DNA from 3 places in the Mesorhizobium sp. M0239 genome. Region 1 is predicted to be linked to each of the others. Evidence: predicted binding sites of a transcription regulator. Region 1 holds the regulator's gene; each other region holds the start of a gene.
What was found. Region 1 encodes PhoB, which activates phosphate uptake and scavenging genes when phosphate is short. Its sites were predicted from a motif close to TGTCATNNANCTGTCAT; they were not measured.
Positions count from the first base shown of each region.

Region 1 (10,203 bases):
CTCGATCCGGCGCCCTTCAATCTGGCCGAGGCGATCGAGGATGTAGCGACGCTGGTGTCCACACGGGCCAAGGAAAAGGACCTCGAGCTGATCGTTCGTGTCGAGCCTCGGCTCGAGAGCCTGTTCGTCGGCGATGTCGGCCGTATCAGGCAGATCGTCACCAACCTGCTCGGCAATGCGGTGAAATTCACCGATGAAGGCCATGTGCTGGTCGACGTCACCGGCGAGAGGGTTCCAACCGGAACGAAGCTGACGATCTCGGTCACCGATACCGGCATCGGTATCCCCGAGGAAAAACTGAAACTGGTGTTCGAGAAATTCAGCCAGGTCGACACCTCTTCGACGAGGCGACACGAGGGGACCGGTCTCGGCCTCGCCATCACCTCGCGGCTCGTCGAGCTGATGGGCGGCGATATCGGGGTCGAAAGTGCGGAAGGCAAGGGCTCGACTTTCTGGTTCTCGGTGACGCTGCCGAGGGCCGGACAGCAGAACGGGCAACGCATCATGCCGATCGACGTGACCGGTGCGCGTGTGCTGATCGTCGACGACAATGCCGTCAACCGGGCGATCCTGACCGAACAGATGACATCGTGGACGTTCGATTCCTGCGCGGCCGAAAGCGGCGCCGAAGGCCTCAAGGTGCTGATCGCCGCCGCAGCCTATGGCGTGCCGGTCGACTGCGTCGTGCTCGACTACCAGATGCCTGAAATGAGCGGCGCCGAAATGGCGCGGATCGTGCGCAACACCGCCGGTCTTGCCGGCACGCGGATCATCATGCTGACCTCGGTCGACCAGTCGCTCGCCAACACCAGCTATCGCGATCTCGGCATCGATGCCCAGCTGATCAAGCCGGCGCGCTCTTCGGTGCTGCTGGAAACGCTGGTCGCCACCATCCAGCGGCATCGCCACAATACTGGCGACACGCAGCCGCTCGCGGCCGACACCACTCCAGGCAATGTTGCACGGCCGCAGCCCTCGGCACCGTCCGAACAGCGTGCGCTGCTGCAGCCGCCTTCGATTCGCCCCCGGCCACCGGTGGCGGCTGGCGGCGACAGGCTGGACATCCTGGTGGCCGAGGACAATGAGGTGAACCAGATGGTGTTCACCCAGATCCTCGGCGAGACCGGTTATGGTTTCGAGATCGTCGGCAATGGCCGCAAGGCGCTCGACGCCTTCGGCCGGCTCAACCCGTGCATGATCCTGATGGATGTCTCCATGCCGGAGATGAACGGTCTCGAAGCGACCGCCGCCATTCGCCGGCTGGAGGAAGAAACCGGCACGCATGTGCCGATCGTCGGCGTCACCGCGCATGCGCTGAAGGGCGACCGCGAGCGCTGCCTGGAGGCAGGCATGGACGACTATCTGCCAAAGCCGATCAGTCCCCGGGCGTTGCTCGAGAAGGTCGAGCGCTGGGTCGGCGCCAGCCGGCAGGCTCAGCGCAACGCCGGGTAAGCCGGCTCTGCCCGAGTGCGGGGAACGCGGCGAAGATTCGCGCCCCTGTCAGCGGCCAAGACTATGGCGCGATCGCACCATATCAAAGGCGGCATCCAGCCGAGACAATGGCTACATTCGAATTCCGCTCTTCCCAGTTACGGGCGGGAGCAGCGACCGCCGGCATGAGACAGCGTCAACCTACCCCAACGGACCTGTTTTCGGCGATGGCCCGGCCACGACACCGTCTGGCTGAGAGCAACGCGCTCCCGTCCGGCTTTTCTTCACAGAGGCCGGCTGGTCCCAAATCGCCGGCCAGCCTCGGCTGAATAGAGCAAGTCCCTGATTCCGGTGACAAAGCCGGGCTGCGTCGGGAGTGCCGGCCAGGCGGCATTCTGCTCATCCCGATGAAGCGTTACCGGGGTGACATCAAACTGTCATGCGACTGTTATAATCGAAGGCTATTGGCCTCAGCGGGCGCCGACTGACGAGCGCCGAGAGACCATCTTCCGAACAGGAGCAGGCCACATGAAGAAATTCCTCTATACGGCGTCGGCCGCTGCGCTTGCGCTCGCCGCGTCGTCCGGCTTCGCCGCCGCGCGCGACCAGATCCAGGTCGCCGGGTCATCGACCGTGTTACCTTATGCCAAGATCGTTGCCGAGCAGTTCGGCGAAACGTTCACCAACTTCAAGACCCCGGTCGTCGAATCCGGCGGCAGCGGCGCCGGCATCAAGGAATTTTGCAAGGGCGTCGGCGAAGACACGATCGACATCGCCAACTCGTCGCGTCCGATCAAGGCGGACGAACTCAAGTCCTGCGCCGACGCCGGCGTGAAGGAAGTCCAGGAAGTCCGGATCGGCTATGACGGCATCGTCTTCGCCACCGACATCAAGGGCCCGGACTGGGCGCTGGTTCCCGCTGACATCTACAAGGCGCTCGCGGCCAAGCTGGTCGTTGACGGCAAGCTGGTCGACAATCCGAACACCAAGTGGAGCCAGGTCAATCCGAAGCTGCCCGACTGGGACATCGCCGCCTACATTCCGGGCGAAAAGCACGGCACGCGCGAAGTGTTCGAGACCAAGCTCCTCGATGCCGGCTGTGACAAGGCTGCTCTCAAGGCTGCCGGCATTGCCGACGACAAGGAAATCGGCAAAACCTGCATCGCCATCCGCAAGGACGGCAAGGCCGTCGACATCGATGGCGACTATACCGAGACGCTCGCCCGCATAGACTCCAACAAGACCGGCGTCGGCGTGTTTGGCCTCGCCTTCTATGAGAACAATGCCGACAAGCTGAAGGTCGCCACCGTGGAAGGCATCGTGCCTTCGACCGAGACGATCGCCAGCGGCAAGTATCCCGTCTCGCGCCCGCTGTTCTTCTACGTCAAGAAGGCGCATCTGGGCGTCGTTCCCGGCCTCAAGGAATATGTCGAGTTCTTCCTTGACGACCAGATGGTTGGCCCGGAAAGCCCGCTCGCCGAATACGGCCTCGTTGCTGCACCGGATGCCGAGCGTCAGGCCCAGCGTGACGCTTTCGCCGCCGGAAAGTCGATGTAATCAGCTGCCGAACCGGGGTGCGGGCCAATCCCGCGCCCCGGTTTCATCGCAGGCCGCAATGGCGGCTGCGTAAGAATTTCTCTTGGGGTGGGTCCATGTCGTCCTTGCTCGTACTGGCCATCGTCGTTGCCGTCGGCATGGTTGCCTTTTTCATCGGCCGGCAACGTGCCGCGGCCCAGGACAATGGCAAGGTCAAGCCGCATTCGCGCGCCCATTATCATGGCTGGTGGGCCTTCCTGCTCGCCGTTCTGCCTGCTCTTTTGCTGCTTGCCGTCTGGACCGTCGGGTCTTCCATCTATCTGGACCGACACATTCACGCTGCCTTGCCCGAGCGCACCGTCGACAGCAAGGTTGCCAGTGAGGCACTGGACGTCAGCCTGGTAAAGAGCCTCGCCAGGGGCCTGCGCAAACTCGATGCGGGCACACTGGCCGCAATGCCTGCCAGCTTTGCCGAGTTGCAGCCGCTGCTCGCCGCCAAGGGTGTGGCACTGGCGAGCGACACGCAGGATTACATGATCCCGATCGCCGTCGAGGCGAACAAGGTCCAGGACCGGCTCGGCCTGTTCGGCGCCATTGTCATTCTCGTTTCCTCGATCGCCGGCGCCTTCTATGCGCTCAGGCAGATCGAGCCGCGCGCCAGGGCACGCAACAATGTCGAGAGGCTGATGCTGTGGGGGCTGCTTGCCGCCTCCACCATCGCCATCCTGACCACCATCGGCATCGTGCTTTCGATGCTGTTCCAGACGATCACCTTCTTCGAAAGCGTCTCGCCGATGAGTTTCTTCTTCGGCACCGTCTGGGATCCGCGTTTTGCCGCTGCCGGTTCGGGCGGCAGCCAGGGCCAGTTCGGCCTGATCCCGCTTCTTGCGGGCACGCTCTACATCGCCGCCGTCGCACTGCTGGTTGCGGTGCCGGTGGGGCTGATGTCGGCTGTCTACATGGCCGAATACGCAACGCCCAGGGTGCGCTCGGTGGTCAAGCCGGCGCTTGAACTGCTGGCCGGCATACCGACCATCGTCTACGGCATCTTCGCCGTCGTCACGCTTGGGCCATTCCTGCGCGACCTGTCCGCGGCACTGACCGGCGGTTCGCCCTTCATCCAGGGCCAGAGCATCTTCACCGCCGGCCTGGTCATGGGCGTCATGCTGATCCCGGTCGTGTCCTCTCTTTCGGACGACATCATAACCGCGGTGCCGCGTGCCATGCGCGACGGGTCGCTCGGCCTCGGCGCGACCCGCTCCGAGACGATCAAGCGGGTGATCCTGCCGGCTGCACTGCCCGGCATCGTCGGCGCCGTCCTGCTGACTGCCTCGCGCGCTATCGGCGAAACGATGATTGTCGTGCTGGCGGCGGGCGTCGCCGCCAACCTCACCATCAACCCGTTCGAGGCGATGACGACCATCACCGTCAAGATCGTCAACCAGCTCACCGGCGACCTCGAGTTCAATTCGCCGCAGACGCTGGTCGCCTTCGCGCTCGGCCTGACGCTGTTCGCGCTGACGTTGGTGATGAACATCGTCGCGCTCTACATCGTGCGCAAATATCGGGAGCAGTACGAATGACCGACATTTCCATGGATACGATGGTCAGGGCGGCGGCCCATCCGCGCCGCGACATCGGCCTGAAGGCCCGTTACGCTGCCGAGCGCCGATTCCGCATCTATGGCGTCGTGGCGATTTCCGTAGGCCTGGCGTTCCTGGCAATCATGCTGATCACCATCGTCTCGAAAGGCTACACCGCCTTCTGGCAGACGACGGTATCACTGCCGATCTCGTTCGACGAGAAGGTGATCGATCCTTCCGGCAAACGCGCAACCGATCCGAGCGTTCTGATCAAGGCGAATTATCCCAAGCTCGCCGAAAACGCGCTGGTGGCCAAGCTCGGCATCAATCCCGACGACAAGCCGGCGATCAAGCAGCTCAAGGGCTTCCTGTCGGAAGGCGCCCGCGTCCAGTTGCGCGACATCGTTGCCGCCGATCCGTCCGTGATCGGCACGACGCGCGACGTCAACATCCTCGCCGCCGCCAATCTCGACTCGGCTTTCAAGGGTCAGATCGACCTCAGCGTCGAGGAAGCGCGACGCAAGGTCTCGGACCAGCAGATCACCTGGATGAACAAGCTCAAGGCCGAGGGCGCGATGGCCGAGCACTTCAACAGCGGCCTGTTCACCTACGGCGCCTCCAGCCGCCCGGAAACCTCGGGCATGGGCGTGGCGATCATCGGCTCGTTCTATATGATGGTGATCGTGTTGCTCCTGGCGCTGCCGATCGGCGTCGCCGCCTCCATCTATCTGGAGGAGTTCGCCAAGAAGAACCGTTTTACCGACCTTATCGAGGTCAACATCAACAATCTGGCCGCAGTGCCGTCAATCGTCTTCGGCTTGCTCGGCCTCGCGGTGTTCATCAATTTCCTGGGCATGCCGCGCTCTGCCGCCTTCGTCGGCGGCCTGGTGCTGACGCTGATGACGCTGCCGACGATCATCATCGCGACGCGAGCCGCACTTGCAGCGGTGCCGCCGTCGATCCGCTCGGCAGCTCTCGGTCTTGGCGCCTCCAAGATGCAGATGGTGTTCCAGCACATCCTGCCGCTTGCCGCGCCCGGCATCCTCACCGGCACCATCATCGGTCTGGCGCGTGCGCTCGGCGAAACCGCGCCTCTGCTGCTGATCGGCATGGTCGCCTTCGTCGCCGATCCACCGACGACGCCTTTCGATCCGGCCACCGCGCTGCCGGTGCAGATCTATATGTGGGCGAACGAGGCCGAACGCGCCTTCGTCGAGCGTATGTCCGGCGCCATCATCATCCTGCTCGTCTTCCTCATGGCCATGAACATCACCGCGATCGTGCTTCGGCGTCGGTTCGAGCGGCGCTGGTAGAAAAAAGGCATCTTGGTATGAACATCATGACCGAACAGTCCCTTGAAAACGCAGTGGGCGACAAGATGAAGTCGAACGAAGTAATCAAAATGCGCGGCGACAAGGTCGGCGTGTTCTATGGCGAGAAGCAGGCGCTGTTCGACGTCGATCTCGACGTCCGCCTGAACCAGGTGACGGCGCTGATCGGCCCCTCCGGCTGCGGCAAGTCCACCTTCCTGCGCTGCCTCAACCGCATGAACGACACCATCGATTCAGCACGGGTAACCGGCAAGATAACGCTCGACGAAGAAGACATCTACGACAAGAACATCGATGTCGTCGAACTCAGGGCGCGCGTCGGCATGGTGTTCCAGAAACCCAATCCGTTCCCCAAATCGATCTACGAGAACGTTGCCTATGGTCCGCGCATCCACGGATTGGCCAAGCGCAAGGCCGACATGGACCAGATCGTAGAGTCGAGCCTGAAGAAGGCGGCGATCTGGAACGAGGTCAAGGACCGTTTGCAAGAACCTGGCACGGGTCTTTCCGGTGGCCAGCAGCAGCGTCTGTGCATTGCACGCGCCATCGCCGTGTCACCCGAGGTGATCCTGATGGACGAACCGTGTTCGGCGCTCGACCCGATCGCCACCGCTCGCGTCGAGGAACTGATCGACGAACTGCGTCAGAACTATACCATCGTCATCGTCACCCATTCGATGCAGCAGGCAGCGCGCGTGTCGCAGCGCACCGCGATGTTCCATCTAGGCTATCTGGTCGAGGAGGGCGCCACCGACAAGATGTTCACCACCCCCGACGACAAACGCACCCAGGACTACATCACCGGCCGGTTCGGCTGAGCTCAGGCATACGAGGGACGAAGATCATGGGTGAACATACCGTCGCATCTTTCGATGAGGATCTGGAGCAGATCAGCCAGCTGATCCGCGACATGGGCGATCTCGCCCGCTCGATGGTCAGTGGCTCGACCAGGGCTTTGCTCAATTCGGACAATGCGCTGGCGCAGCGCGTGGTTTCCGATGATGCCATCATGGATGCACGCCAGCGCGAGCTGGACGATCGCGCCATCACGCTGATCGCCAAGCGCCAGCCAATGGCCAACGATCTGCGTGCGGTGGTCGGTTCGATCCGCATGGCCGGCGACCTTGAGCGCATCGGCGACCTTGCCAAGAACATCGCCAAGCGCGTCGGCACTGTCGGGCTGAGTGTCACGCCGCACGACCTTTCGCATTCGATCGACGCGATGGCGCAACTGGTGCTGATCCAGGTGCAGGGGGTCGTCGACGAGTACGCCGCCGCCGACCCGGCAGCGCTTGCCACGCTCAGAAACAATGACGAACGCATCGACGTCAAATACACCTCGGTGTTCCGCGAGCTGCTGACCTACATGATGGAAGATCCCCGCAACATCACGGCGTGCACGCACCTGTTGTTCTGCGCCAAGAACCTCGAGCGGATCGGCGACCACGTGACCAACATCGCCGAAAATGCCTACTATGTTTTGACCGGCACGCAGCTGCCAGCCAATCGTCCGAAGCAGGACGAGACGGCAATGTCCGCGCCAGCGGCATAACAGGGGTGACCAGCCGATGATCGCACCACGCATCATGGTGGTGGAGGATGAGGAGCCGCTAGGCGTGCTGCTCCGCTACAATCTTGAATCCGAAGGTTACCAGGTCGAGGTGGTGACGCGCGGCGACGAGGCCGAAATCCGGCTGCAGGAGAACGTTCCCGACCTTCTCGTGCTCGACTGGATGGTGCCGGCGGTTTCCGGCATCGAACTCTGCCGGCGCCTGCGAATGCGCCCAGAGACCGAGCGGCTGCCGATCATCATGCTGACCGCGCGAGGCGAGGAAAGCGACCGCGTGCGCGGCCTGTCGACCGGCGCCGACGACTATCTGGTCAAGCCGTTCTCGACGCCGGAGTTCATGGCCAGGGTCAAGGCGCTGCTGCGCCGGGCCAAGCCGGAAGTGCTGTCCAGCGTGCTAAAGGTCGGCGACATCGTGCTCGATCGCGAGTCGCACCGGGTCTATCGCAAGAAGAGCGAGATCCGGCTCGGGCCGACCGAATTCCGCCTGCTCGAATTCATGATGCGCCACCCCGGCCGCGTGTTCTCGCGCAGCCAGCTGCTCGACAATGTCTGGGGCGAGACGATTTACATCGACGAACGCACTGTCGACGTGCACGTCGGCCGGCTGCGCAAGGCGGTCAACAACGGCCGCATGCCTGATGTCATCCGCACCATCCGTGGGGCGGGTTACGCGATCAGGGAAGACTAGGTGGCTGTTCCGTCCCGATAGATCGTGACCGGGAAAACTCGATTAGCACGTGGTCGCCAACAGCCGCGAAGAGTGGAATGTTGCACTCGTCTCATCGATGGGGAGCGAGCACGTGACGCTTTGGCCCAAATGCGGTCATTCGAAACCTGATGAGGATGACCGCTCTTGGCGGTACGTCGCCATCTTGCCCGCAGACTCCGACCAGAAAGCCATGCAAGAATAAATTTGAGTTAACTTAGATATACGTTCGTTAAACGACGTGTGTTCTGCATAAATATACGATTTTACTAAATTGCTTCAATTTACATTGAGCCATCACCTCCTTATTCATTATCCGCCTTCCGATTATTGCGGTCTCGGATCGAATGACGATTCCGTGGAACGATCTCGTTCCTTGCAGCGTTGCTTTGGGAGCGGTCGCCGGACCTTTGACCAGGTCGGACACCATGAGGAAGGATTTCTGATGAGCACGGTCTTAAACGCCAAAGGCATCCCTCTTGCCTACACCGGCGCTTCCACTCATTGGTTCTCGGCCACCGGGTCTGGACCGGAACTGCATGGCACCTCCGGCAACGACTCCTTCTGGGGAGACACCGGCGTCACTGTCACGATCCACGGTGGCGCCGGCGACGACTACTATCATCTCTATTCCACCAACAACAAGGTGGTCGAGGATCCTGGGGCAGGGATCGACACGATCGACACATGGATGAGCTACAAGCTCCCTGACAATTTCGAGAACCTCGTCGTTACCGGCACCAACCGATTTGCGTTCGGAAATGCGTTGGACAACATCATCAAGGGCGGGTCAGGTCACCAGACGCTGGATGGCGGCAAGGGAAATGATGTCCTGATCGGCGGCGATGGCGCCGATACTTTCGCCATCTCCAAAGGTAATGGAAGCGATCTTATCTTCGATTTCGGTGCGACCGATGCGCTCCGCCTTAACGGCTACGATTTCACTTCGTTCGATGCCGTCCGTTCACAGATGGTCCAAGTGGAATCGAACGTGATGCTGAACCTCGGATCCGACGAAATCCTGGTGTTCAAGAATACGACCATCGACAAGCTGCAGCCCACCCAGTTCGAACTTCCGATAGACAAGTCCGCAATGACGCTGTCCTTCTCCGACGATTTCAACACGCTGAGCCTTCGGGACGGGCAGGACGGCACCTGGAATTCCAATTTCTGGTGGGGAGCGCCGAACGGCAGCACGTTGAGCAGCAATGGTGAGTTGCAGTGGTATATCGACGCCAATTATGGCCCGACGAGTTCGGTCCATCCGTTCAGCGTTGAGAACGGCGTCCTCACCATCACCGCCGCGCAGGCGCCGGAGGACATCAAGCCTCTGATCAACAACTACGAATACACCTCGGGGATCCTGACGACCCACGACACCTTCTCGCAAACCTACGGCTATTTCGAAATGCGGGCGGATCTTCCTGAAACAGCCGGAGCCTGGCCGGCGTTCTGGCTGCTTCCGGAGGACGGATCGTGGCCGCCGGAGCTGGACGTTGTCGAAACGCGCGGCCAGGACCCGAACACGCTCTACATGACGGCGCATTCCAATGAGACGGGAGCGCACACGAAGGTTTCGTCAACGGTGAACGTTGCGGATACCGACGGTTTCCACACCTATGGCCTGCTCTGGACGAAGGATGAGCTTGTCTGGACCTACGATGGTGTAAAGGTCGCTCAAGCAGCGACGCCGGCCGACATGCACGATCCCATGTATATGCTGGCCAATCTCGCGGTGGGCGGCATTGCCGGCCAGCCTCCTGACCATCTGGCTACGCCAGCGGAGATGAAGATCGACTACATCCGCGCCTATACGCTGGACGACCTGCAGCACCACCCCTTGGACATCGCCGGCGACCATTCGGTCTAAGCGACGCCCTTATGTTGGGGCCATGAGCCGTTAGGAGCGCGGGAATGATTGCACGGTCTGATCTGCGGGCAGTCTTGAGGCGCGCCATCGCCGATGTCGGTGTTTTTTCGTTCCTCATCAACATCCTGCTATTGGTGATCCCCCTTTATCTGTTGCAGGTCTATGACCGCGTCCTG
Region 1 covers NZ_JAMYSG010000019.1:61,956-72,158, forward strand. Annotated here, with positions in the region: gene NKI99_RS20580 (PAS domain-containing protein) at 1-1,452, shown strand, start outside; gene NKI99_RS20585 (PstS family phosphate ABC transporter substrate-binding protein) at 1,960-2,988, shown strand; gene pstC (phosphate ABC transporter permease subunit PstC) at 3,084-4,550, shown strand; gene pstA (phosphate ABC transporter permease PstA) at 4,547-5,863, shown strand; gene pstB (phosphate ABC transporter ATP-binding protein PstB) at 5,881-6,699, shown strand; gene phoU (phosphate signaling complex protein PhoU) at 6,726-7,433, shown strand; gene phoB (phosphate regulon transcriptional regulator PhoB) at 7,450-8,139, shown strand; gene eglC (endo-1,3-1,4-beta-glycanase EglC) at 8,603-10,027, shown strand; gene NKI99_RS20620 (type I secretion system permease/ATPase) at 10,102-10,203, shown strand, end outside.

Region 2 (10,203 bases), on a different contig from region 1:
ACGCCGAGAAAAAGCAGTCGGTAACCGTGACCGATCTCACCGACGCCGACCTGATGGAAGGCGATGTCACCATCGCGGTCGAGGCAACGACGGTGAACTACAAGGATGGCCTGGCGATCACAGGCAAGGCGCCGGTGATCCGCCGCTGGCCGCTGGTGCCGGGCATCGATTTCGCCGGCACCGTCATCTCGTCTTCCCATCCCGACTGGCGCGCCGGTGACAAAGCCATCCTGAACGGCTGGGGCGTCGGCGAAACCCATTTCGGCGCCTATGCTGGCCGCGCCCGTGTCAAAGGCGACTGGCTGGTGCCGCTGCCGCAGGGCATCAGCCCGCATGACGCGATGGCCGTCGGCACCGCAGGCTATACCGCCATGCTCTGCGTCATGGCCCTGGAGCGGCACGGCATCCTGCCCGATCGCGGCCCGGTGGTGGTGACGGGGGCGGCCGGCGGTGTCGGCTCGGTCGCGGTCTCGATCCTGTCCAGCCTCGGCTACCATGTCATTGCTTCCACCGGCCGCAATGCCGAAAGCCCCTATCTGATCGACCTTGGCGCCGCCGAAGTGATATCGCGCGACGAGCTTGCCCAGCCGGCCAAGCCGCTGGCCAAGGAGCGCTGGGCCGGCGGCATCGACGCAGTTGGCAGCCACACGCTGGCCAATGTGCTCTCGATGACCTCCTATGGCGGCGCGGTCGCCGCCTGCGGCCTGGCCGGCGGCATGGACCTGCCGACCAGCGTCGCGCCCTTCATCCTGCGCGGCGTCTCATTGCTCGGCATCGATTCAGTGATGGCGCCGAAAGCAGTCCGCCTCGAGGCATGGCGCCGCATCGGCACCGACCTCGATCTTCAGAAGCTCGCCAGCCTGTCCAGCACCATCGGGTTCGACGGCATCGTCGATGCCGCGCGCGACATCGTCGACGGCAAGATCCGCGGCCGCGTCGTCGTGGATATGTGACTCCGCCCAACTGCCGGAAGGGATGGAATCGCCAGATCTGCGGCAAACCCGCCGCGCCTCGGCAAAAAGCGCTCATCCGCTAAAATTCGAACGATCCGCCGCAATTTTCCATAATCTCTGTCTGGCAAGGATTTCGCATGATCGCGGAATCCGGCAGCCAACAGGCGGACACTGGCGACGACGTCGATGCGGTGCTCCCGCCGCTGGTGCCCGAGCCGGAATTCTCCAGGCGCGAAAGCCTGCCCTTTCTGACATTCGTCGCCATCGTGGTGGTGGCCGGGCTGGCGCATCTGACCGGGGCACCAATCTTCATTAGCGTCGCATTGCTGGCAACCGGTCTTGCCGGTCTTGCCCTGCATCTGCGCGCCAGGCGGAGCGAACATCGCACCTCTGCCCTTCTTGACGAAACCACTGCCCGCAGCCGCGCCGAGATCGAGACGCTGGCCGACCGCATGTGGGAGATGCAGGAGAGCGATGAGCGCTTTCGCGGCCTGATCGACGCGCTTGGCGATCTCGTCATCCATCGCGACCGCGATGGCTACATCGTCTATGCCAACAAGGTCTTCGCCGATCTCGTCGAGATCGACCAGCGCGACCTTGCCGGCAAGACCCTGGCAGAACTGGGCATCGAGGTCGGCATGGTTCCCGATGCCGCCTTTTCCGACCATGAGTGCCTGAGTTCCACCGATGTCTCTATCAGCACGCCGAGCGGGCAGCGCTGGTTCTCCTGGATCGAACTGTCGGTGCGCGACAAGGACAGCGGCGCGGTTTCGCACCGCGCCATCGCCCGCGACATCACCGCCCGCAAACGCGCCGAATCCTCGCTGATCACCGCACGCGAACGGGCCGAATATGCCAGCCAGGCCAAATCGCGCTTCCTCGCCACCGTCAGCCATGAAATCCGCACCCCGATGAACGGCATCATGGGGATGGCCAGGTTGCTCGCCGACACCAGCCTGTCGCCGGAGCAGCAAACCTATGTCGGCGCGGTCTCGACCTCGGCCAGCGCATTGCTTGCCCTGATCGAGGATCTTCTCGACTATTCCAAGATCGAAGCCGGGCGTTTCGACCCCGAGCCGCAGCCGATGTCGGTGCGCGAGATCGCCGACAACATCATCGAATTGCTGGCAGCGCGGGCTTTCGCCAAGGATATCGGGCTGGGTTGCCATGTCGAACCCGACGTGCCGCAATTGATCACCGCCGATCCGGGCAAGGTGAGGCAGGTGCTTCTCAACCTCATCGGCAACGCCATCAAGTTCACCGACAGCGGCGGCGTGCTGGTGAGCATAGCATGCGCACGCACCGAAACCAGCGACCGCATATGCTTCACCATCGCCGATACCGGTCCGGGCCTGCGTGATGCCGACCTGGAGCGCATTTTCGAGGAGTTCGAGCAGGCCGACGGCACGTCGACACGCACACATGGCGGGGCCGGCCTCGGCCTTGCCATCTCCAGACGCCTGGTGGCCGCCATGGGCGGCACGATCTCGGTATCCAGCCGGCTCGGCCAGGGATCCGAGTTCGTCTTCGAAATCCCTGCGATAGCGGCCACCGAAGCGCCGCAGGGCCACCAGAATGCTCTCTCGGGCAGACGCGCGGTGATCCTGTCGAAGAACGCCGTCGAGGCCGACGCCATCGCCCGCACCATCCGCGCCAATGGCGGCGCGGTCGACATCGCCACCACTGCCGCACAGGCCGCGCCTTTCGCCGCCGGCTGCGATGCGATCCTGGTCGATGCAGCGATGGAAGAAGGCGACGGAAGGCTGCTCAAGCGCCTGCGCCAAAGCGGTTTCTCCGACTGTGAGGCGATCACGCTGATCGCGCCGACCGATCGCGGCATGCTTGGCGAGTTCCGAGCCAGCGGCTACGCAACCTTCCTGGCCAGACCGGTGCGTGGCGGAACACTTCTGCGTGTGCTGTTGAGCAGCCATGCTCCGAGCCTCGGCCCGCCGCAGCCGGAAAGGCGCGGCGCGCCGACGCTGCGCGCCGTCGGCAACCGCCAGCGCGGCCTGTCGGTGCTGATCGCCGAGGACAATGACATCAACGCCATGCTGGCCCGCGCCACGCTGCTGAAGGCCGGGCATCGCGTCAAGGTGGTCGGCAACGGCAAGGCCGCCGTCGAGGCTGTCACCGGCGCCGCGCACAAGGACCGCTTCGACGTGGTCTTGATGGATCTGCACATGCCGGTCATGGACGGGCTGGACGCGATTGCCGCCATCCGCCGCCATGAGGAAGAAAGTGCAGTGCGGCCGGTGCCGATCATGGTGCTGTCGGCCGACAGCCAGGAAAAGACCCGTCATGCGGTGTTGGCCCATGGCGCCAGCGGCTTTGTCACCAAGCCGCTCGACCCCGAGGCGCTGGTCAATGCTGTCGAGGGGCAGGTCGTCGCGGCCTGAGCTTTCCACCGTCATTCGGCACGGGCGATCACTTAAACGTAGCCGGTTGATCGTATTCGCCAGCCGACGAAGTATTGCCCATGACGTCGTATCACGGTACTGTCACAATCCTGTTGCACCTACACCGTATCCCCGTGCCAAGAGGGATGGCTCGAAGGAGAATCACTCGTGCATACAGTTATGCCGGAATGTGACACTCGGCCGAACGCCAGCAGCGCCTTGCTTGCCGGACGTAACGTCGATTCCGTCATAAAGGGCGCTGCGCTGGGCCGTATAGGCAATCTTGAAGTGCGGCTCGCTCGCAACGAGGCCGAGATCGCGGCCGCGCAGGAAGTGCGCTACCGGGTGTTCTACGACGAACTTGGCGCCAGGAAGGACCTGTTCCAGGCCCATGACCGCCGGGACGCCGATCGGTTCGATCCGCTCTGCGACCATCTGCTGGTTTTGGACACCACGCTTTCCGGTCCCGAACATCGCCGCATCGTCGGCACATATCGGCTGCTGCGGCAAGAAATCGCGGCCACGGCCGGTGGCTTCTATTCCGAAGGTGAATTCGAGCTGACCAAGCTCATCGCCCGCCACCCCGGCCAGCGTTTCCTTGAACTCGGCCGCTCCTGCGTGTTGCCGGAATACCGCTCGAAGCGCACCATCGAGGCGTTGTGGCAAGGCATCTGGGCTTACATCAATCATTACGAAATCGGTGTGATGACCGGCTGCGCGTCCTTTAACGGCACCGTGCCGGCAGCGCATGCCGAGGCGCTCACCTACCTCGCCCACCACTGCCGGACGAACTCGGCCTGGGACGTGCGCGCGGTGTCCGGGCGCTATTGCTCGATGGATCTGATGCCGATCGAGGCCGTCAATGCCAAGGCGGCGATCGCCGCGATGCCGCCTTTGGTCAAGGGCTATCTGCGCGTCGGTGCCCGCATCGGCGATGGTTGCGTCATCGATCGCGAATTCTCGACGGTCGATGTGTTCGTCGTGATGCCGGTCAAGGAGATCGGCGCACGCTACGTCAACTATTATGGCGGCGAAGCCCAGCGCTTCGCGGCGTGAGATTGAGTAGGCAGTAGGCAGTAGGCAGTAGGCAGTAGTGATGACGCCACGATTAAGCTCCTGTGACTACTGATTATTCCCTATTCCCTATTCCCTATTCCCTATTCCCTATTCCCTATTCCCCATTCCCTATTCCCTCTCTTCACGGAATATCTTCCGGCCGCCTGCCGGGTCGGCTCTTGTAGGACGGAAACGACCAGCCGAATTTGAGCGCACCACCGCGCACGAGGAACGCCGCCGCAAAACCGGCGAGGTCCGAGGCGAGCGGCGGCAGTCCGGCAAGTTCGCCAAGCGTGTAAAGGCCGGCACCCGCAAGGGCCGCCGTAACGTAGATCTCGGGCCTGAGCAGCACAGATGGCTCGCCGGCAAGGAGATCACGCAAAATGCCGCCGAAAGTGGCGGTGAGCACGCCGGTGATGACGGACACGACCGGCGAGCCTGTAATCGCAAGCCCCTTGGCCGCGCCCATCACCGAAAAAGCGGCGAGCCCGACGGCGTCGAGCCAGAGCAGCCATTTCCAGCGCGATTCGACACGATGCGCGCCGAAGAAGACCAGCACCGCAACCGCGGCGCAGACCAGCACATAGCCGGAGTTGGCGACCCAGAAAACCGGCAGGTTGAGGATAACGTCGCGAAGCGTGCCACCGCCTATCCCGGTGACGCTGGCCAGGAACAGGAAGCCGATAATGTCGAGTTGCTTACGCGAAGCCGCCAGCGCCCCGGTCGCCGCGAAGACGGCGACACCGGCATAATCAAGAAGCGCGATAGGGTTCATGAGGCCAAGGCAGTAGGGATTAGGGATTAGGCAGTATGAATAGCACGAAGCCGCGCGATGATACGACTGCCCTAGTTTCCTACTGCCTACTGCCTACTGCCTATTCCCTGCCTCACGCATCTTTCTCGGCCTGTTCGTTCACCGGCCCCGGCTCGACCGGTGCTTCAGCGGCGGCGAACTTTGGCCCGCCCTTGGCGACGCCCACCATGGCCGGGCGCAGCACGCGGTCGCCGATCGAATAGCCCGGCTGCACGACCTGGACCACGGTGTTGGCCGGGACATCCGGATTGGGCACTTCGAACATCGCCTGGTGGAAATTGGGATCGAACTTCTCGCCTTCAGGCGCGAGCTTCTTGACCCCATGCCGTTCCAGCGCCGACAGCATGGCGCGCTCGGTGAGGTCGACGCCTTCGATCAGCGCCTTGAAGCCGGCGTCACCCGATGCCTTGGCCTCGGCGGGAATCGCATCCAGCGCGCGGCGCAGATTGTCCGACACCGACAACATGTCGCGGGCGAAATTCGCGACCGCGTAGGTGCGCGCATCGTGCACATCGCGCGCCGTGCGGCGACGCAGGTTTTCCATCTCGGCCGCCACGCGCAGCGCGCGGTCCTTCAGCTCTTCATTTTCCTTCAGCAGCCGCACAAGGGCTTCATAATCACCGTCGGTGCTGCCTTCCGTGCGCTCGACTGTGGGCTCGGTCGCCTCGACTTCATCGGGCGCGCGTTCGTCTTTTGCCTGGTCGCTCATCGCCGTTTCCCGTCAATCTCGAATGATGTGGATTTTGTGCCCGATATCGATGTTTGGCGGCCAAAAATCAAGGGGTAAGCGACTATGGAAGCCGCCGGCCAAGGCCGGGCAATGACAGGCAAGACATTTCGACTTTAATTCAAATTTTACCTTAACCGCCGGCTTTGCTTGCCACACAGGCATGATGGGGGAACCATTCTCTTGCTGCAGGAGTTTCGAAGCCGAGACAGGATTTTGAGATGATGACCCGCAACATGGGCGAACAGACAGAGGGGCTGGCCATCGAGATCAGGCGCCAGTTCGGCGCCGAGGCGGTGACCCGCTTTCTGCGCACCTTGCCGGCCTTCCGCACCGAGGCCGACATCCCCGACCGGCTCAGAGAACTGCTCGACCGCCTCGATGGGGCGGAGCGCGGTGACATCGGCTGGCGCCGGCCGTAACGCAACAATCGATCTTGGCAGCAAACCTCCTATCGGCAATAGCCGTGGAGAGCCGAACCATCTAAGGATAGATGGGTTGGTTCAAATGGAGGACGTAATGCGCAAGGTTTCGATTACCTCATCGCTGATGGCGCTTGTCGGCCTCGGCGCCATCACCTTGGCGGCCTTTCCGGCACAAGCAGACAATCTGCAGCTGCAATTGGGCAAACATGGCCCGCGGCTGAAGCTCATGGAAGATTGCGACCCCGCCTACGACGATTGCGAAGGTCCCCGTCGCGACGATCGGCGCGACCGGCGTCAACGAGGCTGCACGGAAGACCGGGCTCTCGACAAGGCAGAGCGAATGGGCATCCGCCGCGCAAGAATTGAGTCCATCGGCCGCCGGGAGATCACGGTCCGCGGCAGACAGGGTGGCGACCGCGTGCGCGTGACTTTTGGCACCGAGCGCGGCTGTCCTATCCTCGATCGCGAATAGCGGTCGACGTCATCAGCAGGTTGAGCTGGCGGTTGGCTGGCTCGACCGCCAAGCCACGCGACAATTACGCACAGTAATTTTGCGTGATGTTGCCTTGCGGCGGCGAAGCACCGCGCCTATGCTTCCTGATGAACATGATTTCCCCTGAGGCGGTGGCCAACAGCAAGCGCGCCTGGCTGAAGATTCTCGCCCGCTACAAGAAGCCCGACAGGCGGCGCAGCGCCGTCGAACTCGCCATCACCCTCATTCCATTCGCCATACTCTGGGGACTGTCCTCGGCGGCTTATGCCTATGGCCATTGGTGGGGACTGGTCCTCATCCTTCCCGCGGCCGGGTTTCTGGTGCGCATCTTCATGATCCAGCACGACTGCGGCCACGGCTCCTTCTTCGCCAATCGCTACGCCGACGACTGGATTGGCCGCGCGCTCGGCATCCTGACGCTGACGCCCTACGATTGCTGGCGGCGTGCCCACGCGACGCACCACGCCAGCGCCGGCAATCTTGACGAACGCGGCATGGGCGACATCCGGACGCTGACCGTTGCAGAATACCGGCAGATGTCGTGGCGAGGCCGCCTCGCCTACCGTCTCTATCGCCACCCGCTGGTGATGTTCGGGCTCGGTCCGATCTGGCTGTTCATCTTCGAGCAAAGGCTCCCCGTCGGCATGATGCGCGGCGGCCTGACCCCTTGGGTGTCGTCGATGACCACCAATCTTGGCATCGCGGTCGCAGCAGCCATCCTCATATGGTTCGTCGGCCCGGGCGCTTTCCTGGTGGTCCACCTGCCGATCGTCATCCTCGCCGGTTCGGCCGGCATCTGGCTGTTCTACGTCCAGCACCAGTTCGAGGAAACGGAATGGGCGAAGGATGCCGACTGGGAATTCCAGCACGCTGCCCTGCACGGATCGTCCTATTACGATCTACCGCCGGTGCTGAACTGGCTCACCGGCAACATCGGTGTCCATCACGTCCATCATCTCTCCGCCAAGGTGCCGTGCTACCGGTTGCAGGAAGTGCTGCGGGATTATCCCGAGTTGCGCGACATCGGCCGTGTCACGCTGCTCGAAAGCTTGCGCTGCGTCAAACTGGCATTGTGGGACGAAAACCGCCGCAAGCTGGTGTCGTTCCGCGAGGCACGGGCGGCGGCTTAAGCAATTCCAGGAGAAGTTTGAACGGTTTTCCAGGGAAAGCGCGTAACGTTTTCCCTGGGCAATTGCGTCATAACAAAAGGACCGCCGCGCTATGGGCGCCGCGGCCTGGAGCTCCGATCAGGCAGCCCTGATCATGTCGGCGGCCTTTTCGGCGATCATGATGGTTGGGGCATTGGTGTTGCCACCAATCAGTGTCGGCATCACCGAGGCGTCGACGACACGCAAGGCTTCAAGCCCGCGCACCTTGAGTTGCGGATCGACCACCGCCATCTCGTCGACTCCCATCCGACAGGAGCCGACCGGGTGATAGACCGTGTCGGCGCGGGTACGGATATGGGTCATCAGATCGGCATCGCTCGGCTCGCCGGCGATGTGCATTTCCTTGTGCCGGTAGCGCGTCAGCGCCGGCGAAGCCAGCACCTGCCGGGTGATCCTCACGCCTTTCAGCAGCAGTTCCGCATCGCGCTGGTCGCCGAGAAAGCGCGGATCGATGCGTGGCGCGGCAAATGGATCGGCGCTGGCCAGCCCAACCTCGCCACGTGAGTGCGGCCGCAATATGCAGACATGACAGGAAAAACCGAAGCCGTAGTGCAGCGTGCGCGCATGGTTTTCGACCAGGCCGATGACGAATTGCAGCTGCAGGTCAGGGCGTTCAAGCGCCGGGTCGGATTTGACGAAAGCGCCGCTCTCGGCCGCCGGCGAGGCGATCAGCCCGGTTCCATCCCGGCGCCACTGCGCGATGTGCCTGAGGAAACTCAACGCGCCGCGCGGGCTCATGCCAAGCATATCGGTGTCCTTCGATCTCCAGCCGACGATGAAATCGAGGTGATCCTGCAGGTTCTTGCCGACGCCCGGCAATTCGTGGACGACGGGAATGCCATGCACGGCAAGTTCGGCCGCCGGGCCGATACCCGACAGCAACAGAAGCTGCGGCGAACCGAAGGCACCGCCACAGAGGATCACCTCGCGCGACGCCTGTGCCACTGTCTCGCCTTTGCGTGTCCGGTAGCGGATGCCGGTGGCGCGCTTGCCGTCAAGGACGATGCCTGTGGCGTGCGCCCGCGTGACCACGGTCAGATTGGTCCGCTGCATCACCGGATGGAGATAGGCGGCGGCAGTCGAACAGCGCTCGCCATTACGGGCGCCACCGGCAAACTGGGTCACCTGGAAATAGCCGGCGCCCTCTTGTTCCGGTCCGTTGAAATCGTCCGAGGCGCGAATCTGGTTTTCGGCACAAGCCTCTATGAAGGCCTTGGCGATCGGCCTCGGCGAGCGCTGGTTCGACACTTTCAGCGGGCCGTCCCCGCCATGCAACGCATCAGTGCCGCGCTCATTGCCCTCGGCGCGCCGGAAATAGGGCAGCACCTCATCCCACGACCAGCCCTCGCAGCCTAGATTTGCCCATTCGTCATAGTCGCTGCGATGGCCCCTGACATAGAGCATTGCATTGATTGCGCTGGAGCCGCCCAGCGCCTTGCCGCGCGGCTGGTAGCCCTTGCGGCCGCCAAGACCTTGCTGCGGCACGGTCTCGAAGGCCCAGTTGTTGATTCTGGGCCGGCCGGAAAGCATGCTGATAATGCCAGCAGGAGCGCGGATCAGCATATCCCTGCCCTCGCCGCCAGCTTCGATCAGGCAGACCGTTTTCGATGGATCTTCCGAAAGCCGCGCGGCAAGCGCACAGCCGGCGGACCCACCGCCGGCTATGACATAGTCGTAACGCATGAAGACCCCTCCCCGATCGTCCACGGATTTCCATCCGGATGATCAAGAAAAGGCCTGAACACGACTGATGTAAAGACGCGCGGAATTACCGCAACGTCAGCTGCTGCGAACGCGCCGCCAGGAGTATTTCGGGCCTTTTGGTTCCGGCACGGCGGCTGGCTGGTAGTAGAGCCCCAATCCGCCGGTACGGTCCTCCGCCAGGCGCTTCAACAGCACCGGATTGGAAATCTCGAACTCGTCGAAGCCCAGCCGCAGCATATGCGGCAGCTGGTCCACCAGCACTTGGCCCGTGGCGCGAACGGCACCTTCGAAATGGTAGCGGCCGCGCAGCAGTTCTCCCTTAGAGAAGGAGCGGCCGTCGCTGAAGGCCGGGAAGGCCAATGCCACCAGCGACAGCTGGTCGAGCAGGTCGGCAATCTTCTCGAGCTGATCACCCGGCTGCAGCAGGACGCCGAGCCGTTCCTTGGCCGAGCGGCGCACCTCCGGA
Region 2 covers NZ_JAMYSG010000005.1:41,370-51,572, reverse strand. Annotated here, with positions in the region: gene acuI (acrylyl-CoA reductase (NADPH)) at 1-953, shown strand, start outside; gene NKI99_RS06095 (response regulator) at 1,091-3,349, shown strand; gene olsB (l-ornithine N(alpha)-acyltransferase) at 3,530-4,405, shown strand; gene NKI99_RS06085 (trimeric intracellular cation channel family protein) at 4,548-5,180, opposite strand; gene grpE (nucleotide exchange factor GrpE) at 5,293-5,928, opposite strand; gene NKI99_RS06075 (hypothetical protein) at 6,168-6,368, shown strand; gene NKI99_RS06070 (hypothetical protein) at 6,466-6,843, shown strand; gene NKI99_RS06065 (fatty acid desaturase) at 6,972-7,994, shown strand; gene NKI99_RS06060 (GMC family oxidoreductase) at 8,112-9,716, opposite strand; gene NKI99_RS06055 (DUF934 domain-containing protein) at 9,813-10,203, opposite strand, start outside.
Region 2: olsB (l-ornithine N(alpha)-acyltransferase) is a predicted target of PhoB. The motif match lies at 3,450-3,466, and genes of this name have one in related genera.

Region 3 (10,203 bases), on a different contig from region 1:
CGCCTCCAGACACCGGTGGCGCGCTCGCTCGCCGTCTTCGAGCCGCTCTGCGTCCAGTTGCCGAAATTCGACCAGTCGGCCACCAGCGGTTCGTAGAAGGCGGTGCGGTAGCGCGCCATGGTGTGGCCGGCCGAGAAGAAGTGGCCGCCCGGCTGCACCTCGGCGATCGCCTCGAAGCCGATCGTATCGGTGTCGCCGGGCGTCGCGGCACAAAGTTCAGCCACCGTCTGCAGCGCCTCGATGTCGGTGATCAGCTTCTCGAAGGAGACACTGAGGCCGCCCTCCAGCCAGCCGGCGGCATGGATGCACATCGTCGCCCCAGCCAGCACCGAACCCCACAGCGCGAACTGCGTTTCGTGCGCGGCCTGCGCATCCGAGATGTTTGCGGCACTGCCGCCGCCGGACCGCCACGGCAGCCCGGTGAAGCGCGCCAGCTGACCGGCGCCCAGCGTCGCCTTGACATGCTCGGGCGTACCGAAGGCTGGCGCGCCGGATTTCATGTCGACATTGGAGGAGAACGAGCCATAGACGACCGGCGCACCCGGCCGCACGATCTGCGCCAGCGTCAGCCCGGCCAGCGCTTCGGCGTGCTGCAGCGTCAACGCGCCGGCCACCGTGATCGGCGCCATGGCGCCTGCCAGGCAGAACGGCGTGATGACGGAGATTTGGCCCGCGCGGGCGAAATCGATGATGCCTTGCGCCATCGGGATGTCGAGCTGGCGCGGCGAGTTGGTGTTGATGACGGTGTAGCAATATGCATTTGCCAGAAACTCGTCCTGCGACAGGCCGCGCGCCAGACGAAGCATCTCGAACCCGTCCTCGACTTGCGGCGTGCCGCGCGCGAAGACGAACGGGAGCTTGTCCGACAGCGTCAGCTGCGCGCGGTTGACGGCATAGTGCCGAAAGCGGTTGTCGACATCCTGCGGTTCGATGCAGGGCCCCAGCATATGCAGCACGTCGAAATGCTGCACCAGCCGCATGAGATCCTCGAAATCCGCCAGTGTTCCCGGCCGCCGGCCGCGCTCGAGATCGGTGACGTTCGGCGCCCCGCACCCGGCCAGGAAGGTCATCGAGCCGAGCTCCAGCATCAGATCGCGGGCGCGCGAACCGGCATGAGCGTGGATCGATCTCGGCGCCGAGGCGAGTGCCGCCGTCACCATGTCGCGCCCGATGCGCACCATGTCGGTGTCCGGATCGACCAGGGCGCCGGCGCTGGCGAAAAGCTCACGCGCCTGCGGCAGCAGCACCTTGATGCCGAGCTCTTCCAGCACCCGCAGCGCGGTGTCGTGAATCGCGGCCACCTGATCGTCCGAAAAGATCGGCTGCGGCAGGAACGGGTTCTTCAGCGAATGGTAATTCGGCCGGCGGCTGCTTTCGCTGCCGGCCTCGCCCGTGCGTCCACGCCGGCGTTCGCGCCTGCCATCCCGTGCCGCGTCATCGACCATCGGAAATCCTCCTCATTGCCGCATTGCCTTGCCCTCGGGATCGTAGGGCGAGGCCGCGATGACGCGTGCCGGCCGCTCGACGCCCACAATGTGCACCGAAAGCGCCGTCCCCTCCTCGGCAAAATCGTCGTCCACCAACGCCAGTGCGACGCTCTTGCCGATCGTGTAACCAAATCCGCCCGAGGTGACGAAACCGACGCGCCGACTGTCATGCCAGACTGGCTCGAAACCGCTGGCATCGGCATCAATAGCGTCGATCTCCAGCGTCACGATCCGTTGCGAGGCACCGGCGTCGCGCTCCTTCAACGCCGCTTCGCGACCGGTGAAGTCACCCTTGCCGAAAGCGATGAAGCGGTCGAGACCGGTCTGGCCTGGGGTATAGCCCTGCGTGAATTCCCGCGACCAGATGCCGAAGCTTTTTTCCAGTCGCAATGCGTTGAGCGCGTAATAGCCGATTTCGGCCAAGCCGAGATCCTCGCCAGCGCCCAGCAGCGTGTCGCGCAGAGTGGCATGCATGGTCACGGGGCAACTGATTTCGAAGCCGAGTTCGCCTGATATCGACAGCCGCGCAACACGTGCCTGCACCATGCCGATATCAAATGCGCCGCAGGCCATGAACGGCAGCGCTGCGCCGGAAACATCCTGATGCGTCGTTCGCTCCAGTATTTTGCGCGCGTTCGGCCCGGTCAGCAGAAAGCCGCTCATCGTGTCGGACAGGTCGGCGACGGTGACGCCTTCAGCCGCATGGCTCTCGAACCAGCGCATGTGGAATTCCCGGAGATAGTAGGAGCCCATCAGCCAATAGCTGCCGCCGCCCCAGTTGAAGACGGTGAGGTCGCCCTTCAGCCGTCCGTCAAGACCGAGCATTGGCGCCAGGCCGGCCCGTCCGGGTTTCGGCAGCTTGCAGGCGAGCAGCCGGTCGAGCCAGGCTTCCGCACCTGGCCCCGCCACCGCATAGCGCGAATAGGCCGAGATATCGACGAGACCGGCGGCGCGCCGCACCTGCAGCGCCTCGTCGCCGACGATGTCGAAGGCGTTGGAGCGCCGCAGCGTCGTGTTCTCGGCAAATCCCATCGGCGCGAAATAGGCCGGGATTTCCAGCCCCCAGGAAGCCGTCCATTCGCATCCCGCGGCCGTCATGCCGTCATAGGCGCCGGGGCGTTTCAGCGGCCGGCCGGCGGGCAGCCGTTCATTGGGAAAGGTCATGACGAAGCGGCGCGAATAGAACTGGCGCGTGGTCTGCTTGAGATATTCCCGGTTGGCGGCGAAGGCGCCGTAGCGGGCGATGTCCATGCCAAAAATGTCGGCCTGCGGTTCGCCGTAAATCATCCATTCGGCCAGCGACTTGCCGACGCCGCCGCCCTGGCTGAAACCGGCCATGACGCCGCAGGCGACCCAGTAATTCTTCAGCCCCCGCACCGGCCCGACAATCGGATTGCCGTCCGGGGTGAAGGTGAAGGCACCGTTGACCCATTTGCGGATGCCGGCAGTCGCCAGGCAAGGGAAGCGCTCATGCGCCTTGGCGAGTTCCGGGCTGATGCGATCGATGTCTTCCGGGATCAGCTCGATGCCGTAGTCCCATGGCGCACCATCCATGTTCCAGTGCTTCGGATTCTGCTCGTAAACGCCCAGCAGCACGCCCTTGCGCTCCTGCCGGAGATACGAAAAGCCATCGAGATCGACGGCGATGCCGATTTCCCTGTCCAGCGCCGCGATCTCGGGAATGTCCTCAGTGATGAAATAATGGTGCTCCATCGGCGTCACCGGCAGGTCGACGCCGGCCATGCGGCCGAGCTGCTTTGCCCACAGCCCGCCGGCATTGACGACATGCTCGGCGATGATGGTGCCCTGCTCCGTGATGACATCCCAGCGACCGTCGGCGCGCGGCTTCAACTCGACGACCCGGTTGCGCAGGATGATGTCGGCGCCGCGCTTCTTCGCAGCACCCGCATAGGCATGCGTCGTGCCGTACGGGTCGAGATGGCCTTCGTTGGAATCATGCAGCCCGCCAAGCACACCGGTGACGTCGACGATCGGGCAGATCGTCTTGATCTCATCGGGCGTTACCAACCTAGCGGTCTCGATGCCGACCGACTGGAACACCGCCCAGGCCGATTTCAGCCACTCCCAGCGCGCGGGATCGCTGGCGATGTTGACGCCGCCCTTCATGTGCAGGCCGATATCCCAGCCGGATTCGGCCTCGATCTCCCGGTAGAGATTGATGGTGTAGTCCTGCAGCGCCGCCACGTTGGGATCCGCGTTGAGCGAATGGAAGCCTGCCGCCGCGTGCCACGTCGAACCGGCCGTCAGTTCGGCGCGCTCGATCAGCGCCACATCCCTCCAGCCGAACCGCGTCAGGTGATAGAGCACCGAGGCTCCAACCACGCCACCTCCGATGACGACTGCGCGGTAGTGCGACTTCAAGGCTTCCCCTCCACGGTTAGTCCGAAGGCTGGAGCATATATTCACTGGACATAAGTGTCTAGTGCCGCGCGCGCGCATCGTTTTTCGTCGACCGCCGGCATGCACCGCGCGCTGTCACGTAAGCATCATGTTCGCGCCGTAGACCGCGTTTCGGGGAGGCCTGCGCGGCATCATCGATGTCGCGCCTCGCGGCACATCCGTCACAAAGAGGATTATCCATGAAACACCTGTACCGAACCGCGTCGCTCGGCGTCGCGCTGGCCTTGTTCACCGCCTTGACGCCGGCGCTCGCCGACAGCACCGCGACCGTCGGCGGCCTCGTCAACAAGGGGCTGGTCGGTGTCGGCCGCATCCCGGCCGCTCAGCGCGACAAGTTCGGCGAGACCTTCGGCTCGGGCTCCGGCATGGCGATCGACACATCAGGCTGGACGCACGGCGCCGATGGTTACAAGGGTTCGCTCTGGCTGCTGCCCGACCGCGGCTACAATGTCGTCGGCACCACCGACTACCGGCCGCGCCTCAACACCATCGGCATAGAATTCATGCCGACCGCATTGGGTGCCGCACCCGCTGCCGGCCAGGAGCAGACGGGCGTCAAGGCGACGCTCGCCGACACCATGCTGCTCACCGACGACAAGGGCGCTGATGCCACCGGCCTCGACCCGCTCAACGGCGTGCGCGCGGCAAGCGGCGACATGCCGATCCTGCCGCAAGCCGACAATGGCAAGCTGGCGCTCGACAACGAGGCGATCGTGCGGCTGCCCGACGGTTCGATGTTCATCTCCGACGAATACGGCCCGAACATCTATCGGTTTTCCGCCGACGGGCATCTGCTGTCGGCAACCCAGCCACCGGCCGCCCTCGTGCCGATGCGCCACGGCACGCCGAACTTCGCCTCGGACAATCCGGGACCCGGTGCCGCCGAGCCCGATCCGAAGGATCCCGAAACCGGCCGCCAGAACAACCAAGGCCTCGAAGGCATGGCAATGACGCCAGACGGCAAGTTCCTGATCGCCGTGCTGCAGTCGGCGCCCCGGCAGGACGGCGGCGATTCGCCCGCCACGCGCCAGAACACCCGCGCCCTGGTCTACGACGCATCCGACCTCGGCCATCTCAAGCTGGCGCATGAGTATGTCGTGCCGCTGCCGGTGTTCAAGGATGCCAAGGGCAAGACCAAGGTCGCCGCGCAGAGCGAGATCGTGGCACTGTCGGATCAGACCTTCCTGATGCTGGCGCGCGACAGCGGCAACGGCCAGGGGCTGAAGGGCCACACCTCGCTCTATCGCCAGGTCAACGTCGTCGACCTATCCACCGCGACCGACATCGCCGGCGGCGCCTTCGACGCCGCTGACAAGCCGGTCGCCCCCAAGGGCGTCGTCGACCCATCGGTGACACCGGCCAAGCTGACGCCATTCATCGACATCAACGACAGTGCCGAGCTCGGCCGCTTCGGCCTGCACAATGGCGCGCCCAACGACCAGGATAACCTGTCCGAGAAGTGGGAGGCGATGTCAGTGGTCAGCGTTCTGGATCCGAAGCTGCCCGACGACTACTTCCTGTTCGTCGCCAACGACAACGACTTCCTCGCCCAGGACGGTTTTCAGGTCGGCGCGCCCTACAAGGCCGAAGACGGCGCCAATGTCGACACCATGTTCCTGGTCTATCAGGTCACGCTGCCGGGTCTGGCCAAGAAGTAACCACCACTGCCCGGGCGGGCGCGCTTGGCGCGTCCGCTGGGGCTCGCGGCTGGGCATGAACGGGGCAGCGGCCTTTCAACCGTGCGGCGCGTTCGCAAGGGTGCATCTCGGTCCCGCCTGCGATATCATCGTGGACTGGATCCCAAATCACCATCTGCCGAGCTGCCCGCCATGGACGAAAAAATGCCCGCGCGCCGGCGCACCGGCGACCTGACCAGCGGCCCGATCCCGCGCACGCTTCTGCTGTTCGCCTTGCCGGTGCTCGGCTCCAACGTGCTGCAGTCGCTCAACGGATCGATCAACGCCGTCTGGGTCGGCCGTTTCCTCGGCGAATCGGCGCTGACCGCCACCTCCAACGCCAACCTCGTCCTGTTCCTGATCCTCGGCACTGTGTTTGGCATCGGCATGGCGGCCACCATTCTGGTGGCCCAGTCGGTCGGTGCCCGCGACCTGCCCGAGGCGCGCCGCATCGTCGGCACCAGCGCGACGTTCTTCTTCCTCGTCTCGGTTATCTTCGCGGTCTGCGGCTGGATCTGGGTCGACGCCATTCTCAACACGCTCGGCACACCGGCCGATGCCTTGCCGCTGGCCCGGTCCTATCTGCGCATCATCTTCGTCGCCGTGCCGATGATGAACCTTCTGTCCTTCGTCATGACCGTGCTGCGCGGTGCCGGCGATTCACGCACGCCCTTCTTCTTCATGGCTCTGGCCGTCGTCCTCGACATCGTGCTCAACCCATTGCTCATCCGCGGCATCGGGCCGTTTCCCGAGCTCGGTATCGCAGGCTCCGCCACGTCGACGCTGATCGGCCAGACGGTAAGCGTGATCGCCATCCTGATCGTGCTCTATGTGCGCAAGCATCCGCTGCGGCTGGCCGGCGCCAACCTCGCTCTGTTGCGGCCCGATCCCACCTTGCTTCGCATCGTCGTCTTCAAGGGCGTGCCGATGGGTCTGCAGATGATTGTCATCTCCGCGGCTGCATTGACAGTGATGGGCATGGTCAACTCCAACGGCTCGCAGGTCGCCGCCGCTTACGGCCATCGCCGCCCAGCTGTGGACCTATATCCAGATGCCGGCGCTCGCCATCGGCGCCGCGGTGTCCTCGATGGCGGCGCAAAATGTCGGCGCCGGGCGCTGGGACCGGATCGGCCGCATCGCCGCCTCCGGTGTAGGCTTCAACCTGGTCCTGACCGGCGCGCTGGTTGCCGTGCTGTCGGTTTTCGACCGTTCGGTGCTGAGCCTGTTCCTGAGCAGCGACAGCGCGGCGATCGACATCGCCGTCCACATCAACAATGTCGCCTCGTGGTCGTTCATTCTGTTCGGCATAACCATCGTGCTGTTTGCCACCGTAAGAGCCACGGGTGCCGTGATGCCGCCGCTGATCATCCTGGTCATTTCGGTGCTGATCGTGCGCACCGGCTTTGCCTATTTCATGCGTGGCGTGATCGGCGAGGAAGCGCTGTGGTGGAGTTTCCCGGCCGGTTCAATCAGCTCGCTTATACTGGCCTCTGCCTACTACCGTTTCGGCCGCTGGCGCACCACGCACATGATCGAGAACAGGCCGGCCGCCGGCGAGCCGCCGGACACCGGTCTTGGCGTGCCGCGCGGACGCGCGCATCTTTCGCCTGAAACACCGAACGGCTGAAGCCAACCCGGTTCCGCTGGACAGCTCCAGGGCTCAACGCCCGTGTTGTTTCAGCTCAAAAGCCAGTGCCACCAACGCAAACGCCACGATCACGCAGGCGAACGCCAGGCTGGCGGCGATGGGACTGGCATAGGTCGAAACGATGCCGATGCCGATGACGGGCAAGGCGTTGCCGACAAAGCAGCAGATGAAGAAGCTGGACACCACTTCGGCGCGACGAGCCTTCGGCGCGATCTCGTTCACCACTTGCAGCCCGCCACGGTAACCAAGCGCCGCCGCAACGCCGCAACAGGCCGTCGCAGCAACCATCAGTGCCATCGAGGCCAGTGTCTGCGCCGCCACCACCAACGAGACGCTTGGGATCATCAATGCCAGCGCAGCCAGCATCGCTTTGTTGCTCTTCATGTGCATCAGAACGACAATGCTGATCGCGGTGACGATCGCCAGTTCGAAGAACAGCGCGCCGGCGACGGCGTGGTTGGTCACATGCAGCTGCTGCGCCAGGATGCTCGGCGCCAACGCGGCGTAGAACCCGACCAGCGCCATCGCGCCGAAGCCGGTCACCGCCGGCGCGACGAAGCGCGCACGGATTTCCTCCGGGACGGAAAGTTGCGGCCGCAAGGAAAGCCGCCGCAGGCCGCCCGGCTTCGCCACCGTTTCGCGAGTGCGCCAGACCAGGATCGTTACCACCAAAAGTGCTGCCAGATAGACGATGAAGATCAGCCGCAACGGCCATGGCTCATATTCAGCCAGAAGTCCCGAAATCAGTGCGCCGAAGCCGAGGCCGAGGAAATTGGTGCTGGTGGCGATCACACTGGCGCGCGACTTGTCCGCGCCGGGAAGAAGCTCGGCAATCCACGCGGTTCCGGTCCCCGCGCCGACGCCGATGCCGAGCCCGCTCAGGATGCGGGCGACGTCGAGCGAGACGACGTTTCCGGCAAACAGGAAGACAAGCGCACTGACGATGGCGACAAGCATCGCCGCCAGGCTCGCGGGCCGGCGCCCGACGACATCGGAGACCCCGCCGAACATCACCAATGCCGCCAGATTGCCGACGACATACACGGCGTAGATCAGCGTCAGGGTGATTTGTGAAAAGCCGAATTGCTGCTTGTACACGATATAGAGCGGCGTCAGCACCGTGCTGCCGGCAAACAGCACCGCAATCATCGCGGCGACGGTGGGGATTGCAAGAGCGTCGCCACCTGCTCCTTCGTGCGTATGCGCAAAATTGCGAATGGCCATGGCCAACCTCGTCACCATTTTCGGGGATCGAGGATTTTAACGCGGTTTCATCCACGACGTTCCAGCCGACAGGGAGGCTCCTGACAGCACCGTGGACATTGCTTGAGCGAGATATCTGCCGGCTGAACAGGCTCGGATCGGGGCCAGCGGCTCCGATCCGTCATCTATCGCTCAACCGGTCGGCCTCACCTGCAGGGGAAGCCGGGCGCGATCTTGCACTTGCCGGGGCGCGGCTTGTGCGGCGGGCGATGGTGTGGAGGACGGTGCGGCCTGTGCTGCCAGTGCGGCCGATGCGGCGGGCGCACGATGATGATCGGCGGGCGAACGATTTGGGAGCGTTCGAGATAGCCGGCGCTGGCCCAGCCGCTCACGCCGCCGCCGTGGATTCTACACCAGCCCGGCTGGCAGCCGGTGACATTGACCCTGAAGCCGGCGGGCAGCGTTCCCACCCTGGCGTATCCCGCTCCCGGCCCGCTGCGGACGTTAAGGTTGGTCGAGGTGTGGGCGCTGTAGGCGAAGGCCGCGGCCGACGTCCCGAAGACCGCGGCCAGGATGGTCGCGACCACAAGCAGAAAACGAAATCTCATCAGTCCCCTCCATTCGAATCCCGGCCGTACATCTGCTTCGGCCAAGACTGCCCTGCAAAGGAGCGGCCAAGCCAAGAAAAGTCAACGGTGGGCGGCCGTAATCGTCCTGACCAGCGGGACTGATGCCGGATTTTCCTTGGACATGGTTGAGGAATTCCCCGGTTGCCATTTATTGGCTCCCCAACATCCGCTAGCGTTTACTCTCTCTTTCGACAATTCATCGCGGGCAAAGGTGGGATCCATGGGCAAAGGCAGGGTCGAGGCATTCACCGACGGCGTCGTGGCTATCATCATCACCATCATGGTGCTTGAGTTGAAAGTGCCGCATGGCGAGGATTTCTCCGCCCTGGTGCCGTTGTGGCCGATCTTCTTCTGCTACGTGCTGTCCTTCATCAATGTCGGCATCTACTGGAACAATTTGCACAACATGTTCCACGCCGTGCAGCGGGTCGACGGGCGCGTGCTGTGGGCCAACCTCAATCTGCTGTTCTGGCTGTCGCTGATGCCGGTGACCACAGCCTTCATGGGCGAGAACCACTTTGCGCCGGTGCCGGTCGCCGTCTATGGCACCGACCTCGCGCTATGCGCCATCGCCTACACCATACTCGCCGCCGCGCTGCATCGGCTTCACGGCAATTGATACCGCCTTTGCCAAGGCGCTGGGTACTGACCGTAAGGGGAAGCTCTCGCTGGCTGTCTACATCGCAGCCGTCGTGCTGACCTTCGTCAGCCAGTGGATCGGCGTCGCACTCTATGTGCTGGTCGCGATGATATGGCTCGTACCGGATACGCGCTTTGCGCGGGTGATTGAAAAGTAGCTGTCTTCACGCATTTTCAAGGCAAAGCGTTGCACGTCTTTCCCAGAGTTGCGCTACTTGCGCATCGCTTTCAGTTTTTCCGCCACCGATGCGGCAAGGTCGGCATAGCGCTCCTCCAGCCGTTCCGCGGCCTTGATGATCGAGAAATCATGGCCGAACTTTTCCAGCGCCATGCGCAGCTTCTCGACGAACTCGGCTTGTTTCTCCAAGGCGGAAAAGAGCGTCTTCACCTGCGTTTCGCTGATGTCGGGATTGGCCAGCATCTGCGGCACCTCGCGGCCCATCTGGTCGCCAATGGCGGTCTGTTCTTTCAGGATTGCAACCCAGTCCGTCAATCAGGAA
Region 3 covers NZ_JAMYSG010000012.1:31,476-41,678, forward strand. Annotated here, with positions in the region: gene NKI99_RS14425 (trimethylamine methyltransferase family protein) at 1-1,445, opposite strand, end outside; gene NKI99_RS14430 (GcvT family protein) at 1,458-3,869, opposite strand; gene NKI99_RS14435 (esterase-like activity of phytase family protein) at 4,088-5,566, shown strand; gene NKI99_RS14445 (hypothetical protein) at 6,245-6,607, opposite strand; gene NKI99_RS14450 (MATE family efflux transporter) at 6,636-7,211, shown strand; gene NKI99_RS14455 (MFS transporter) at 7,245-8,456, opposite strand; gene NKI99_RS14460 (SH3 domain-containing protein) at 8,642-9,043, opposite strand; gene NKI99_RS14465 (TMEM175 family protein) at 9,285-9,683, shown strand; gene NKI99_RS14470 (hypothetical protein) at 9,915-10,196, opposite strand.
Region 3: NKI99_RS14435 (esterase-like activity of phytase family protein) is a predicted target of PhoB. The motif match lies at 3,982-3,998, and genes of this name have one in related genera.